DNA from 2 places in the Streptomyces sp. FIT100 genome. Region 1 is predicted to be linked to the other one. Evidence: riboswitches for the same ligand, from Rfam matches in the RefSeq annotation. Region 1 holds a riboswitch; the other holds the start of a gene.
The links. A riboswitch is a leader RNA that binds a small molecule or an ion and turns the genes downstream of it on or off. The one in region 1 is predicted to bind thiamine pyrophosphate.
Positions count from the first base shown of each region.

Region 2: another riboswitch for thiamine pyrophosphate. It lies ahead of KK483_RS26360 (thiamine ABC transporter substrate binding subunit); the one in region 1 lies ahead of thiC (phosphomethylpyrimidine synthase ThiC).

Region 1 covers NZ_CP075715.1:3,910,798-3,918,037, forward strand. The annotation lists gene hisC (histidinol-phosphate transaminase) at 1-180, opposite strand, end outside; gene KK483_RS17555 (LacI family DNA-binding transcriptional regulator) at 595-1,707, shown strand; gene KK483_RS17560 (metallophosphoesterase) at 1,980-3,089, shown strand; gene KK483_RS17565 (hypothetical protein) at 3,237-4,067, shown strand; gene thiC (phosphomethylpyrimidine synthase ThiC) at 4,210-5,988, opposite strand; TPP riboswitch at 5,981-6,113, opposite strand; gene KK483_RS17575 (YibE/F family protein) at 6,185-7,240, shown strand, end outside.
Region 2 covers NZ_CP075715.1:5,821,373-5,828,612, reverse strand. The annotation lists gene KK483_RS26375 (LOG family protein) at 1-384, shown strand, start outside; gene KK483_RS26370 (ABC transporter ATP-binding protein) at 422-1,450, opposite strand; gene KK483_RS26365 (iron ABC transporter permease) at 1,450-3,075, opposite strand; gene KK483_RS26360 (thiamine ABC transporter substrate binding subunit) at 3,129-4,256, opposite strand; TPP riboswitch at 4,339-4,449, opposite strand; gene rlmN (23S rRNA (adenine(2503)-C(2))-methyltransferase RlmN) at 4,480-5,586, opposite strand; gene KK483_RS26350 (DUF6233 domain-containing protein) at 5,739-6,083, shown strand; gene KK483_RS26345 (hypothetical protein) at 6,179-6,322, shown strand; gene KK483_RS26340 (aminoglycoside phosphotransferase family protein) at 6,354-7,240, shown strand, end outside.

The DNA.
Region 1 (7,240 bases):
CCGGTTGAAGCTGCCGGCGGCGGCCAAAGCGCTCTCCATCACGCCGGGCAGCGGCGGGTACGGATTCTCGTTGGAGGAGAGCTTGAACGCGACCGGACCCTCGGCCGCGGCGGGCTTGCCGGGCTTGTAGGTGGGAATGCCGTCCAGCTCTGCGCGCAGCTTGGGGCTCGTCTCGCTCACCGCAGGTCCTCCTCGACCGTCGTCCTCGCGGACGTACACAACAGCACAGCAGTGCCGCTCACCAATACTGCTCACCTTATGAGGATTCCCGGCCGGTGCGAATGGGCGGCGGCAGATCGCCGGGGGAAGCGGCAGATCCCCGGCAGGAGGGGGGGGGAGCGCTCGCCGCCCTTGCACGCGCCGGTGGCTCACTCCGTGGCGCGCGTCCCCCGTAGTGGTGAGTTGAGACCTCTTCGAGACCTCGGGAGCTTGGCAGGTCTATGCCGGTCGACAACCATGAGAGTAGCGCCAGACAGCCCAACTCCCTTTGTTTCCAAGGCAATTGACCATCACTCGCCATGCAGAAACGTGCCTGTCAACGGCTGCATATGCGACCGGCCCAACCGCTCGACATCCCCCTACTATCGGCTCGCCATGACAGCAGCAGGGAAGCACCAGGTGAGCCGGACGGAAACATCCCGCCGGAGCAGCCGGCAAGGTCGGGCGGGCATCCGGGACGTCGCCGCCGCAGCCGGTGTCTCCATCACGACTGTCTCCGACGCACTCAACGGCAAGGGAAGACTCCCCGACGCCACGCGCCGCCACGTGCGCGAGGTCGCCGACCGGCTCGGCTACCGGCCGTCGGCCGCGGCCCGCACGCTCCGCACCGGCAAGTCGGGACTCATCGGCCTGACCGTGACGACGTACGGGGATGAACCTTTCACCTTCACCGAATTCGCGTACTTCGCCGAGATGGCGCGTGCGGCGACCTCGGCCGCGCTCGCCCGCGGCTACGCGCTCGTCATCCTGCCCGCCACCTCGCGCCACGACGTCTGGTCGAACGTCGCCCTCGACGGCACCGTCGTCGTCGACCCCTCCGACCACGACCCGGTCGTCGCCGAACTGGTCCGCCAGGGCCTGCCCGTCGTCTCCGACGGCCGTCCGGCACCCACCCTCCCGGTCACCGCCTGGGTCGACAACGATCACGAAGCCGCCGTACTCGACCTCCTCGACCACCTCGCCGCCGCCGGCGCCCGCCGGATCGGCCTGCTCACGGGCACCTCCACCGACACCTACACCCGGCTCTCGACCACCGCGTACCTCCGCTGGTGCGAGCGGGTCGGCCAGGACCCCGTCTACGAGGCGTACCCCGCGCACGACCCCTGCGCCGGAGCCGTCGCCGCCGACCGGCTGCTCGCCCGCCCCGACCGGCCGGACGCCGTCTACGGCCTCTTCGACCCCAACGGCACCGATCTGCTCGCGGCGGCCCGGCGGTACGGGCTGCGCGTCCCCGACGACCTGCTGCTCGTCTGCTGCAGCGAGTCCACGGTCTACACCAACACCGACCCACCCGTCACCACCCTCTCGCTGAAGCCGCGGCGCATCGGCACCGCCGTCGTCCAGCTGCTCATCGACGCGATCGAGGGGGCCGACGGCGGCCGGCCGGTCGAGCAGGTGATACCGACGGAGCTGATCGTGCGTGCGTCCTCGCAGCGCCGCTCCCCGCGGACGACGGTGAGCCACCCGCGATCGCCTGCCCCGGAGTAGACCCGGGCCCGGCACGCGCCCGGACCGAGCTCGGCACGAGCCCGCCCGGGCCCGAGGGGCAGGCCCAGGAGCGGGCCCGAAACGCGGTCCGAACTGGACAAGGGACTGGACTGGACCAGCCCAATTGGGGCGAAACAGGCCGTGGACCGGGGGTGTACCCGGATTCAGCACCCCTGGTGCGTCACACAGCACGATCCGCATTCCTATGATGGGCGCACGACACCGCGGGCCGCCCCGACCAGGCCGGTCCGACGGTGCAGGGCGGCGCGACGGTGGTGGAGGGGTCGATGACTCAGGGGGCCGGTCCGGGACCCGTGGTGCGTACGGCGACGTTGCGTGACTTCCGCGTGCCTCCGTACGCGCAGGTCCCCGTGCAGTCGGAGGCCCCGTCCTACGAGCACGTCCTCGACCACCCGGGGAACGCCGTCCCGGACGACGAGCTTCCGGAGGGGTACACCCCGACCGAGCGCGACCTACCGGTGGTCAACCGCCGCGAGGACACCGTGCAGGTGACCGTCGAGCCGGTGGAGACGGAGGCCCCCGCGCCGGACGGCCTCGGCCCGCTCTACGTCGTCGGCGACGTCCACGGCTACCTCGACGAGCTCGTCGCCGCGCTCGGCGAACAGGGCCTGATCGACGACGAAGGCCACTGGTCGGCGGGGAACGCCCGGCTGTGGTTCCTCGGCGACTTCACCGACCGCGGCCCCGACGGCATCGGCGTCATCGACCTCGTCATGCGGCTCTCGGCCGAGGCCGCGGCCGCGGGCGGCTACTGCAAGGCCCTGATGGGCAACCACGAACTGCTGCTCATCGGCGCCAAGCGCTTCGGCGACACGCCCGTCAACTCCGGTGCCGGCACCGCCACCTTCCAGGCCGCATGGCTGCTCAACGGTGGCCAGAAGAGCGACATGGACCGCCTCCAGGACGTCCATCTCCAGTGGATGGCCCGGCTGGACGCGGTCGTCGAGGAGGACGGGCATCTGCTGCTGCACTCCGACACGACCGCCTACCTCGAGTACGGCACGACGATCGCGGACGTCAACGACAAGGTCCACGAGATCCTCAACCGGAACGACGCCGACGAGTGCTGGGACCTCTTCCGCAAGTTCACCAAGCGCTTCGCCTTCCGTGACGAGGACGGCCCGCAGGCCGTGCGCGACCTGCTCACGGCCTACGGCGGCGGGCGCATCGTCCATGGCCACAGCCCGATTCCGTATCTCCTGGGCCAGGTCGGCACCGAGGACGCGGCGGACGGCCAGGGCGGCTCCAGCGCCGTCGTCGAGGGCCCGCACGTGTACGCGGACGGGCTCGCCATCGCGATGGACGGCGGAGTGACCATGGCCGGAAAGCTGCTGGTGTGCCGGCTGCCACTGCATGGCTGAGCCAATCCGGGGCAGGCGATTTCCGGAAACCCCCTGTCACCCCGTGCATTAACCGCTCTACCATCGGCTTATCCGTAGCAGGCTCTCCTCCGTTTCTGCCCAACCGCCCACACACGCGGGCAATCCGGCCCTACGGAGCATCGGGGGATGCACATGAACAGCGCTCCGCACCTGCTGACCGAGGACCGCGCCGACTACGAGCGCATCCTCGACGACGCGCTGCGCAACGCACACGACCGCCCGGATCTCGCCGCCGTCGGGAAGCGGCTCAACGCCGAGCAACTGCGCACCATGGCCCTCAACGCCACCGCGCTGATAACCAGCGCCGCGGCAGCGGAGTACGAGCACTTCGTGAAGGTCCGGGAGGAGCTGCGCTCGCCCTCCGCCTCATCCGTACGGAGCTCGGTGCTGGGCGCGGCGGCCAGTGGCACGGCCGACTCGTCCGCCGGGGCCGGTTTCGGCGCCGTGCTCACCGTCCTGGCGCCGGTCCTGGCGGGCACGGCAGCGGTGATCTTTCTGCTCGTGGGCTACACCCTGAAGGCGCTCAGCCCTGAACCCTCCTTCGCGGAGACCCTGCTGACGGCCGGCTGGTTCTTCGGGGCGCTGACGGCGGCGGGGCTCCTGGCCGCCGCGATCGGTCTGCTGATCACCGCCCTGCGCAACGGCGCGACGCAGCTGCCCGCGGAGGAACCGGGCGGTGAACTGCCCGACGAAGTGGCCCGCGCCCGGGAGGCATGGCGCCACGCGCTCCTGGAGCGCGGTGTCGTCCCGTTCCTGCGCGCCGCCCTCGCCGACCCCAGCGCCGACCCGGCCTCCCCCGGCCCGCCCCGCCGGATGAACCGGATCCCCAAGGTCGGCTACAGCGGACCCGACTTCTCCAGCCCCAGCGAGGGGTCCTCGACCACTTCCCGCCCGACGTTCACCAGCCCGGACTTCACCAGCCCGGACTTCGGCCCTCCGGAACACCAGCCGGAATAGCCGACAGCAGCGGGGGCCACCGGGGACCGTCGGCTCTCGCCATGGTCGCCTCAGTCCCTGCCGCTGTCGGCGGCGGCGCTACCGCCGTCGAGCGGTGGAGACCCGGACGGGGCCTCCACCGCGCACACGGACCGGCGCCGGTTCAGTCCGCGATCGGCAGGTACACCCGGCTCCCGGCCGCCGCGAACTCGGCGGACTTCTCCGCCATGCCCGCCTCGATCTCGTCGGCCTTCAGCTCGCCGCCGTGCTCGCGCCTGATGTCCTGCGAGATCTTCATCGAGCAGAACTTCGGCCCGCACATGGAACAGAAATGCGCGGTCTTGGCCGGCTCCGCCGGCAGTGTCTCGTCGTGGAACTCCCGTGCCGTGTCCGGGTCGAGGGCCAGATTGAACTGGTCCTCCCAGCGGAACTCGAAGCGCGCGTCGGAGAGGGCGTCGTCCCACTCCTGCGCGCCCGGGTGCCCCTTGGCAAGATCGGCGGCATGAGCCGCGATCTTGTAGGTGATGACGCCGGTCTTGACGTCGTCCCGGTTCGGCAGGCCCAGATGCTCCTTGGGCGTGACGTAGCAGAGCATCGCCGTGCCCCACCAGGCGATCATGGCGGCGCCGATGCCGCTGGTGATGTGGTCGTACGCGGGAGCCACATCGGTCGTCAGGGGCCCCAGGGTGTAGAAGGGAGCCTCCTCGCAGATCTCCTGCTGGAGGTCGATGTTCTCCTTGATCTTGTGCATCGGGACGTGCCCCGGGCCCTCGATCATCGTCTGCACGTTGTGGCGCTTGGCGATCGTGTTGAGCTCCCCGAGGGTCCTCAACTCGGCGAACTGCGCCTCGTCGTTGGCGTCCGCGATCGAGCCGGGCCGCAGGCCGTCGCCGAGCGAGTACGTGACGTCGTACGCCGCGAGGATCTCGCAGAGCTCCTCGAAGTTCTCGTACAGGAACGACTCCTTGTGGTGCGCGAGGCACCACGCGGCCATGATCGAGCCGCCGCGCGAGACGATGCCGGTCTTGCGGCGGGCGGTCAGCGGCACGTACCGCAGCAGCACGCCCGCGTGGACCGTCATGTAGTCGACGCCCTGCTCCGCCTGCTCGATGACGGTGTCCTTGTAGATCTCCCAGCTCAGCTCCTCGGCGCTGCCGTCGACCTTCTCCAGCGCCTGGTAGAGCGGGACGGTGCCGATCGGCACGGGGGAGTTGCGCAGCACCCACTCGCGGGTGGTGTGGATATTGCGGCCGGTGGAGAGGTCCATGACCGTGTCCGCGCCCCAGCGGGTCGCCCAGGTCATCTTCTCCACCTCCTCCTCGATGGAGGAGGTCACGGCGGAGTTGCCGATGTTGGCGTTGACCTTCACCAGGAACCGCTTGCCGATGATCATCGGCTCGGTCTCCGGGTGGTTGACGTTCGCCGGAAGGACCGCCCGCCCGGCGGCGATCTCCTCGCGCACGACCTCGGGCGAGACGTTCTCCCGGATCGCCACGTACTCCATCTCCGGCGTGACCTCGCCACGGCGGGCGTACGCCAGCTGCGTCACGGCCTGTCCCTCGCGGCCCCGGCGGGGCTGGCGCGGGCGGCCGGGGAAGACCGCGTCGAGGTTGCGCAGCCCGCCGCGCGGCGAGGTGTGCTTGATGCCGTCGTCCTCGGGGCGGACGGGACGGCCGGCGTACTCCTCGGTGTCGCCGCGACCGATGATCCAGTTCTCCCGCAGCGGCGACAGCCCGCGGCGGACGTCGGTCCCGACGTTCGGATCGGTGTACGGCCCGGACGTGTCGTACAGGGTCACGTCCTTGCCGTTGGTGAGGTGCACTTGGCGGACGGGCACCCGGATGTCGGGGCGCGAGCCCTCGACGTATCCCTTGTGCCAGCCGATGGACTTCCCGGCCTCGGACGAACTGGAGGCAGGCGTGCGCGTGTCCGATGTGGTCATGAGACCTACTCCCTACGCCGGCATTACCCGGTAACAGGTTCGGCGGTCGGCGCAGCTTTCCCGTACGGATGTACGGAGGTCAGCGCCCTCTCAGCCCGGTGCTCCGAGCTCCCGCGTGTGCAAAGGTCCCACCACGCTAGCGCCATATCGGGCGTGCTGAACAGTGGGCCCCTTCCGTTCTTGCGATGATCGGTCGGTGACTTCCTCGCAGCAGAGCCCCGAACCGGACGGCCGCAGGCCCGGCAGCACGGACGGCCGGGCGGACGACCGGGCCGCCGACCGCTCCGGCATCCACGACCACGGCCATGCGCACGGTCATGGCCCGGCCGCGCCCGTCTCCCGCCACCTCCAGCGGGTCATCGCCGCGGTGCTGATTCCTTTCGCCACCGCCGTGGCGGTGGGGCTCGTCGTCCTCTGGCCGGGCGGCGCACCGGGCCACGAGCGCACGGGTGTCGGCTTCGACCGGCAGACCGAGTCGGCGAAGGTGGTGGAGGTCGAGCAGGTCCCCTGCGAGGACGTGAACGCCGGGCAGGTGCCCCCGACCGGCGACACCTCGACGCCCGAGGGCCGGGAAGCGGTCAATTCCCAGCAGGGCACGTGCGGGAAGGCGACCGTCGAGGTCACGAGCGGCAAGGACGCGGGCCGTACGTTCACCGAGATCGTGCAGCCGGACTCGACGCGCCAACTGCACGAGGGCCAGGGCGTCGTGGTGGCGTACGCGCCCGACGCACCGCGCGATCTGCAGTACTCGGTCGCCGACGTGGACCGGCAGTTCCCGATGACGCTGCTCGCCGGGATCTTCGCCATCGTGGTCGTCGCGGTGGGGCGGATGCGCGGGGTCATGGCACTGATCGCGCTGGTCATCAGCTTCGCCGTCCTGACGCTGTTCATCCTGCCGGCGATCCTGCAGGGCTCGAATCCACTGATCGTGGCCGTCGTCGGGGCGAGCGCGATCATGCTCATCGCCCTGTACATGTGCCACGGCCTGTCCGCCCGTACGTCGGTCGCGGTGATCGGCACACTGATCTCGCTGCTGCTGATCGGGCTGCTCGGCTCGCTCTTCATCGGCTGGGCGGCGCTGAGCGGGAACACGGACGACAACACCGGTCTGATCCACGGCCTCTACCCGGGCATCGACATGTCCGGTCTGCTTCTTGCGGGCGTGATCATCGGTTCGCTCGGTGTGCTCGACGATGTGACGGTGACCCAGACCTCCGCGGTCTGGGAGCTGCACCAGGCGGATTCGACGCTG
Region 2 (7,240 bases), 1.9 Mb from region 1:
ATCGGCATCCCCACCTGGTTCTACGGCCACGAGCCGCCGAACCCCTTCGCGGACCACATCGCCAAGTACTTCGCCAACGCCACGCGCGAGGACGGCCTCCTCGCCCGCTGCAACGCCGGCGTGGTCTTCCTGCCGGGCGCGGCGGGCACGGTCCAGGAGATCTTCGACAACGCCACCCCCAACTACTACGGGTCCCGCGGCGAGCCGACCCCCATGGTCCTGGTCGACCGCGCCCACTGGACGGAGAAGCTGCCGGCCTGGCCGCTCCTGCGGTCCCTGGCCGCCGACCGCGCGATGGAGACCCGTATCGCGCTCGTCGACTCGGTGGACGAGGTCCCGGAGGCGCTGTCACGGCTGAAGCCGGCCGGCCCGTCCGGCGCCTGAGGACCGGGGCACGCCACAGGGCCCCCGCCCTCAGCCCTCAGCCCTCCTCCGACGCCAGCACCACCACGTCCTCCGCCGCGAACGCGACGCCGACCTGCGTCCCCACCTCCGGCGCCTCCCGCAGCCCGCACTCCGCCTCCAGCGGGGGCGCGCCCACGGGCCGCGCCCGTACCGCCACGTGGTGCCCGCGGAAGGTGAGCGACTCCACCGCGCACCTCAGCCCTTCCGTCGGCGGCCCGATCCGCACCGCCGCCGGACGGACCAGCAGCCGGCAGGCGCCCTGGGGCGAGCCCGCCGGGACGGGGATCCTGCCCCACACCGTGTCCGCCGCCTCACCGGCCACCGTCGCGGGCACTACGTTGTCGAAGCCGAGGAAGCGGGCGACGAACTCGGAGGCGGGCCGCTGCCACACCTCGCGCGGTGTGCCGCTCTGCGCGACCTTCCCGTCCCGCATGACGACGACCCGGTCGGCGAGCGCGAAAGCCTCGCCCTGGTCGTGCGTCACGGCGAGCACGGTCGTCCCCAACCGCTCGAAGAGCCCGCGCAGTTCGAGGACGAGTCGTTCCCTGAGCGTCCGGTCGAGCTGGCCGAGCGGCTCGTCGAGCATCAGCAGCCGGGGGCGCGGCGCGAGCGCTCGGGCGAGGGCGACTCGCTGCTGCTCGCCCCCGGAGAGCGTCGCGACGGCGCGCCGCCCGGCGCCCGGGAGCCCGACGAGCTCCAGCAGTTCCTCCACGCGCCGGGTCTGCTCGGCCCTGGGCACCCCGTGCATCCGCAGCCCGAAGGCCACGTTGCCGCCGACGTCCCGCTGCGGGAAGAGCTGGTGGTCCTGGAACATCAGCCCGACCCCGCGGCGGTGCACCGGCACGCCCGCCTGGTCGGCGCCCCCGAGCAGCACCCGGCCGCCGGCCAGCTGCTGGAGTCCGGCCACGGCCCGCAGCAGCGTGGACTTGCCGCCGCCGCTGGGCCCAAGGACACAGACGATCTCGTGGTCGGCCACCTCCAGGTCCACCGCGTCGAGCGCCGCCCGCCGCCCGAACCGTACGGTCGCACCGTCCAGCGTCAGCATCAGAACTCCCCGGCGGAACGGTCGGGCCGGATGCGTTCGAGCAGCAGCAGCGCCGTCGCGCAGACCAGCATGAGAATGGTCGAAAGGGCCATCGCCTGGCCGTAGTTGAGCTCTCCGGGGCGACCCAGGAGCCGGGCCACGGCCACCGGGAGCGTCGGGTTGTCCGGCCGGGCGATGAAGACGGTCGCCCCGAACTCGCCCAGCGATACGGCGAAGGCGAATCCGGCGGCGACGAGGAGCGCCCGTCGCACCAGGGGCAGGTCGACCTCGCGCCAGGCCCGCAGCGGAGACGCGCCGAGGACGGCGGCGGCCTCCCGCAGCCGTGCGTCGACGGCCCGCAGCACGGGAAGCATGGTGCGGACCACGAACGGCACCCCGACCAGGGCCTGGGCGAGCGGCACCAGGATCCATGAGGTACGCAGATCGAGCGGTGGCTCGTCGAGGGTGATGAGGAAGCCGAAGCCGACGGTCACGGCGGAGACCCCGAGCGGCAGCATCAGCAGCGCGTCGAAGCCCCGTACGAGCCTGCCGGCCCTGCGGGTGAGCGCGGCGGCCGCGAGCCCGCCGACGAGCAGGGCGATGGCGGTGGCCGCGAGCGCGTACTGGAGGGAGTTCCGTACCGCCTCCAGCGGCGGTACGAGGAAGGTGCCGCCGCTCGCCTCGACCGACCGCAGGGCCTGGTAGAAGCCGGCTCCGTAGGTGCCTGGGCCGCCGGCCCCCGCGAACGACCGCTCGACCAGTACCGCGAGCGGCGCCAGGATCAGCACCACGATCGTGGCGAGGACCCCCGCGAACAGCGTCCACTGGCCCGCGCCGCGCGGCCGGTGCGCGGCCAGGGACGGGTCGACGAGTCTCAGGGCGCTCTCGCGCCGCCGTACGGTCCGGGCGTGCACGGCGAGGATCGCGCCGACTGCCGCGAACTGGACCAGCGTGAGCACGGCGGCCGTCGGCAGGTCGAGGCGGTCGGCGGTCTGCCGGTAGATCTCCACCTCGACCGTGGAGTAGGCGGGTCCGCCGAGGATCTGCACGACGCCGAAGGAGGTGAAGGTGAAGAGGAACACCATCAGCGCGGCCGCGGCCACGGACGGGGCCAGCGCGGGCAGGGTGACGCGGTACCAGGCGGCGAACCGTCCGGCTCCGAGGACCCGTGCCGCCTCCTCCTGGCGGGGGTCGAGCTGCGACCACAGGCCGCCCACGGTCCGTACGACCACGGCGTAGTTGAAGAAGACATGGGCGAGCAGGATCGCCCAGACCGTGGTGTCGAGCCGTACGCCCCACAGCTCGTCGAGGAGCCCGCCGCGGCCGAGCAGCGCGAGGAAGGCGGTGCCGACGACGACGGTCGGCAGCACGAACGGCACGGTGACGACCGCGCGCAGCACCTGCTTCCCGGGGAAGTCGAAGCGCGCGAAGACATACGCGCCGGGGAGCGCGAGCAGCAGCGTGAGCCCGGTGGACGCGAGCGCCTGCCAGAGGGTGAACCAGAGGACGTCCACGATCTCCGGCCGGGTCAGCACCTCGCCGATGCGGCCGAACCGCCAGGCCCCGTCCGCCGTGAACCCGCGGCCGACGATCGCGGTCACGGGGTAGGCGAAGAAGACCGCGAAGAACGCGGCGGGCACGGCCATCAGGGCGAGCCGTGCCGCGTTCCCGCGGAGTGTCCTGCCCGCTTCGGTCGCTTCTACTTCAGGACGAGCGAGGACCACGACTGGATCCACTGGTCACGGCTGTCGGCGATCTTCTCGGGCGCCATGGTCTGCGGCTTGTCGACCACGGCACCGAACTCGGTGAAGAGCGCGGGCACCTCGGCGTCGTTCACCACCGGGTTCACGAACATCTGGAGCGGCATGTCCTCCTGGAACTTCTTGCTGATCAGGAAGTCCAGCAGGGCCTTGCCCCCGGCCTCGTTCCTCGCGCCCTTCAGCAGGCCCGCGGCCTCGGTCTGGCGGAAGCAGGTGCCGGTCGCGACCCCGGTCGGCGCCTCCTTGGGCTGCGGCTTCGCGAACAGCACCTCGACGGGCGGGCTGGAGGCGTACGAGACGACGAGCGGCCGGTCGCCCTTGGCGGCCTTGCCGCCCGCCGAGCCGGAGAACTCCTGGTTGTAGGCGAGCTCCCAGCTGTCGACGACCTTGACGCCGTTGGCCTTCAGCTTCTTCCAGTAGTCCTGCCAGCCCTCGTCGCCGTAGGCGGCGGCGGTGCCGAGGAGGAAGCCGAGGCCGGGCGAGGAGCGCTCGGCGTTCTCGACGACGAGGAGGTCCTTGTAGGCGGGCTTCGCCAGGTCGTCGAGGGTCACCGGCGGGGCCAGCTTCTTGTCGGCGAAGTACTTCTTGTCGTAGTTGACGCAGATGTCGCCGGTGTCGACGGGCGTGACCCGGTGCCGGCCCTTGTCGAGCTGGGCGCTCTCGGGGACCCGGTCCAGGCCCTTGGCCTCGTACGGCGTGAAGAGACCGTTGTCGAGGGCGCGGGAGAGGGTGGTGTTGTCGACGCCGAAGAAGACGTCGCCCTGCGGGGAGCCCTTGGTGAGGATCTCCTTGTTGAGCGCCTCGACGGCGTCACCGCTCTTCAGCACCTTGACCGTGTAGCCGGTCTGCTCGGTGAACTCCTTGAGCACCGCCGGAGTGGCGTTGAAGGAGTCGTGGCTGACAAGCGTCACGGTCTTGGAGCCCTTGCCGGAACCGGAACCGGAGGCGGCGTCGTCGGACGCGCCCCCGCAGGCCGCGAGGGCGCTGACGCCCAGGGCCGCGGCGAGCGCCGTTGCGGCGAGCCGCTTGGTGTTCCTGGTGGTGCTCGTGGTGCTCGTGGTGCTCACTGAGATGTCCTCCTGGGGGTGGCCAGGAAGAGACGCGGCCCTGCCCGGGTCCCGCGTTCGGGATCCGGGCAGGGCGCAACAGCTTGAGTAACGTCCGAACTTCCTACCCCGAATGACCGGGGCGAGGTTCAGAGGGTCTGCGGTCTGACGGTCACCGCACTCTCAGCGCTGTGGCGCTCCCCTGTCGGATTATGAGAATTGTTCGACTCAGATTACACGGGGGTCAACGCTCGGAAGCGGCGAGCTGTCCGCACGCTCCGTCGATCTCCTGCCCCCGGGTGTCCCGGACCGTCACCGGCACGCCGTGGGCGGCGATGGCCTCGACGAACGCCTTCTCGTCCTCGGGGCGCGAGGCCGTCCACTTCGAGCCCGGCGTCGGGTTGAGCGGGATCAGGTTGACATGGACCCGCTTGCCCTTGAGGAGCCGACCGAGTAGATCACCGCGCCACGCCTGGTCGTTGATGTCGCGGATGAGCGCGTACTCGATGGAGATCCGGCGGCCGGACTTCTCCGCGTACTCCCAGGCGGCGTCCAGCACCTCCCGGACCTTCCAGCGCGTGTTCACGGGCACGAGGGTGTCGCGGAGCTCATCGTCGGGGGCGTGCAGCGAGACGGCGAGACGGCACTTGAAGCCCTCGTCTGCGAAGCGCAGCATGGCCGGGACGAGGCCGACGGTGGAGACGGTGATCCCGCGCTGCGAGATGCCGAGCCCGTCCGGCTCGGGGTCGGTGAGCCGGCGGATGGCGCCGACGACCCGCTTGTAGTTGGCGAGCGGCTCGCCCATGCCCATGAAGACGATGTTGCTGAGCCGGGCGGGGCCGCCCGGGACCTCGCCGTCACGCAGGGCCCGCATGCCGTCCACGATCTGGTGCACGATCTCGGCGGTCGACAGGTTCCGGTCGAGCCCGGCCTGGCCGGTGGCGCAGAACGGGCAGTTCATGCCGCAGCCGGCCTGCGAGGAGATGCACATCGTGACCCGGTCCGGGTAGCGCATCAGCACCGACTCGACCAGCGTCCCGTCGTGCAGCCGCCACAGCGTCTTGCGGGTGGTGTCGTCGTCGCAGGAGATGTGCCGGACGACGGACATCAGATCGGGCAGCAGCTCCGACGCGAGCCGCTCGCGCGCGGCGGCGGGGATGTCGGTCCACTGGGCGGGGTCGTGGGCGTACCGCGCGAAGTAGTGCTGCGACAGCTGCTTGGCGCGGAACGGCTTCTCGCCGATCGCGGCGACGACCTCCTTGCGCTCGGCGGGCGTGAGGTCGGCGAGGTGCCGCGGGGGCTTCTTGGCTCCGCGCGGGGCGACGAAAGTGAGTTCTCCGGGCTTGGGCATGGTGCATCCAGTGTCGCAGACGGAATCCGGTGGCCCGGTGGCGTCGGTCGGACGGCCCGGCTCGGCGGGCGTTGTCGCCGTCCGGCGCTTCGACGAGCGCCCCGCTCGGGCGGGCTGTCACTGGGGGCCACCTGGCACCTAGAATCGAACCCGTGTCCGAAAAAGTGTCGCGTCTGGAGCGTCTGCACAGTGTCCGTGAATGGCTCGTCCGGCAGCTGTGCCGCACCGACGAGACCGTCGCGGAGCTGGAGCGGAAGGAGGCGGCGGCGGCCGTACGGGCGTCGCGAGCGCTGCCCTCACCCGAGCCCGGCTGGAAGCTCTCGGTGCGACGGGCGGGCGGCGGGCCCGCGCCGGACCCCGTCCACGGGAACGACTGCGGTATGGCCGGCACGTCCACGAAGGTCCTGACCCGCGAGCAGGCCCTCCGCGCCCTCACCGAGGACGGCGTCGCCGCCTGCCCGTACTGCCGCCCCGACAATGACCTGGGTGTGCTGTGAACCACGAAGCACCGCGGCCGGGGGGCACGGGCACCGCGCCGGTCTTCGTACATCGCGCGACGGGCACCCGCGGCCGCCGGGTCACGATCCGCACCGTGACCGCCGGCCTGGCCCGCAGCGACGCCGACCTGGTCGAGTTCCTGCGCCGCGCGGGCCTCCCCGAGGCGTGGGACCTGCTGGACGACCCGCAGTGGGTGGAGTGGCAGGGCGGGCGACCGCACGAGTACGGCGCGGGCTGACCGGCGACGGGCCGGCGCGTAGGGTGCCCGGATGATCGCGGTACCGGAGGCATTCGCGCGGAGCACCGTCGAGCGTGAGGGGCGGGCCGGAGCGGCGTGGCTCGCCGAGCTGCCCGGGATCGTGGACGAGCTGCTGGGGCGTTGGGGGTGTGTCCCGGACGGCGCGGTCATGCACGGGGGTGTCGGGGTCGTCGTTCCCGTGCGACGGCCGGTCGAGGGAACCTCTGTCCTCAAGGTGTCGTTTCCGCATCCCGGCAACGTCCATGAACCGGACGCGTTCGCGGCGTGGGGCGGGCGCGGGGCCGTCCTGCTGCACGAGCGCGACGACACGCGTTTCGCGATGCTCCTGGAACGCGTCCGGACGTCGACCCTGGCGGAGGTCGAGGACGCCGACGAGGTCGTGGCTGTCGCGGGACGGATCAGCCACCGACTGGCCGTCCCCGCGCCGCCCGGCCTGCCCCGGCTGCGGAAACAGGCCGACGGCTGGGAGGAGCAGCTGCGCCAGGACGCCGGGGAGTTGCCCCATGCGCTGACGCGTCGCGTGGTCGACGCCGCCGTTGCCACCGTTCACGAGCTGGGCCGCGACCAGCCGGACACCCTGATCCACGGCGACCTCCACGCCCGGAACATCCTGCGCGCCGACCGTGAGCCATGGCTGGCCGTCGACCCCAAGGGGTACGCGGGAGACCCCGCCTACGACGGCGGCACGCTGCTCAAGACACGCGCGCTGACGGTGCTCGAAGCACACGACCTGCGCAAGGCCGTCCACCGCGTTCTGGACGTCTTCGCCGAAGCCGCGGAAGTCGATCGCGCGCGCGTCCAGCGCTGGGCCCAGTTCCATGCCGTCCAGGCTGCGTTCTGGGGCCGCCGTCACGGATTCCGGATCGCCCGCGGCGGATCGCGGTTGGCCAGGCTCAC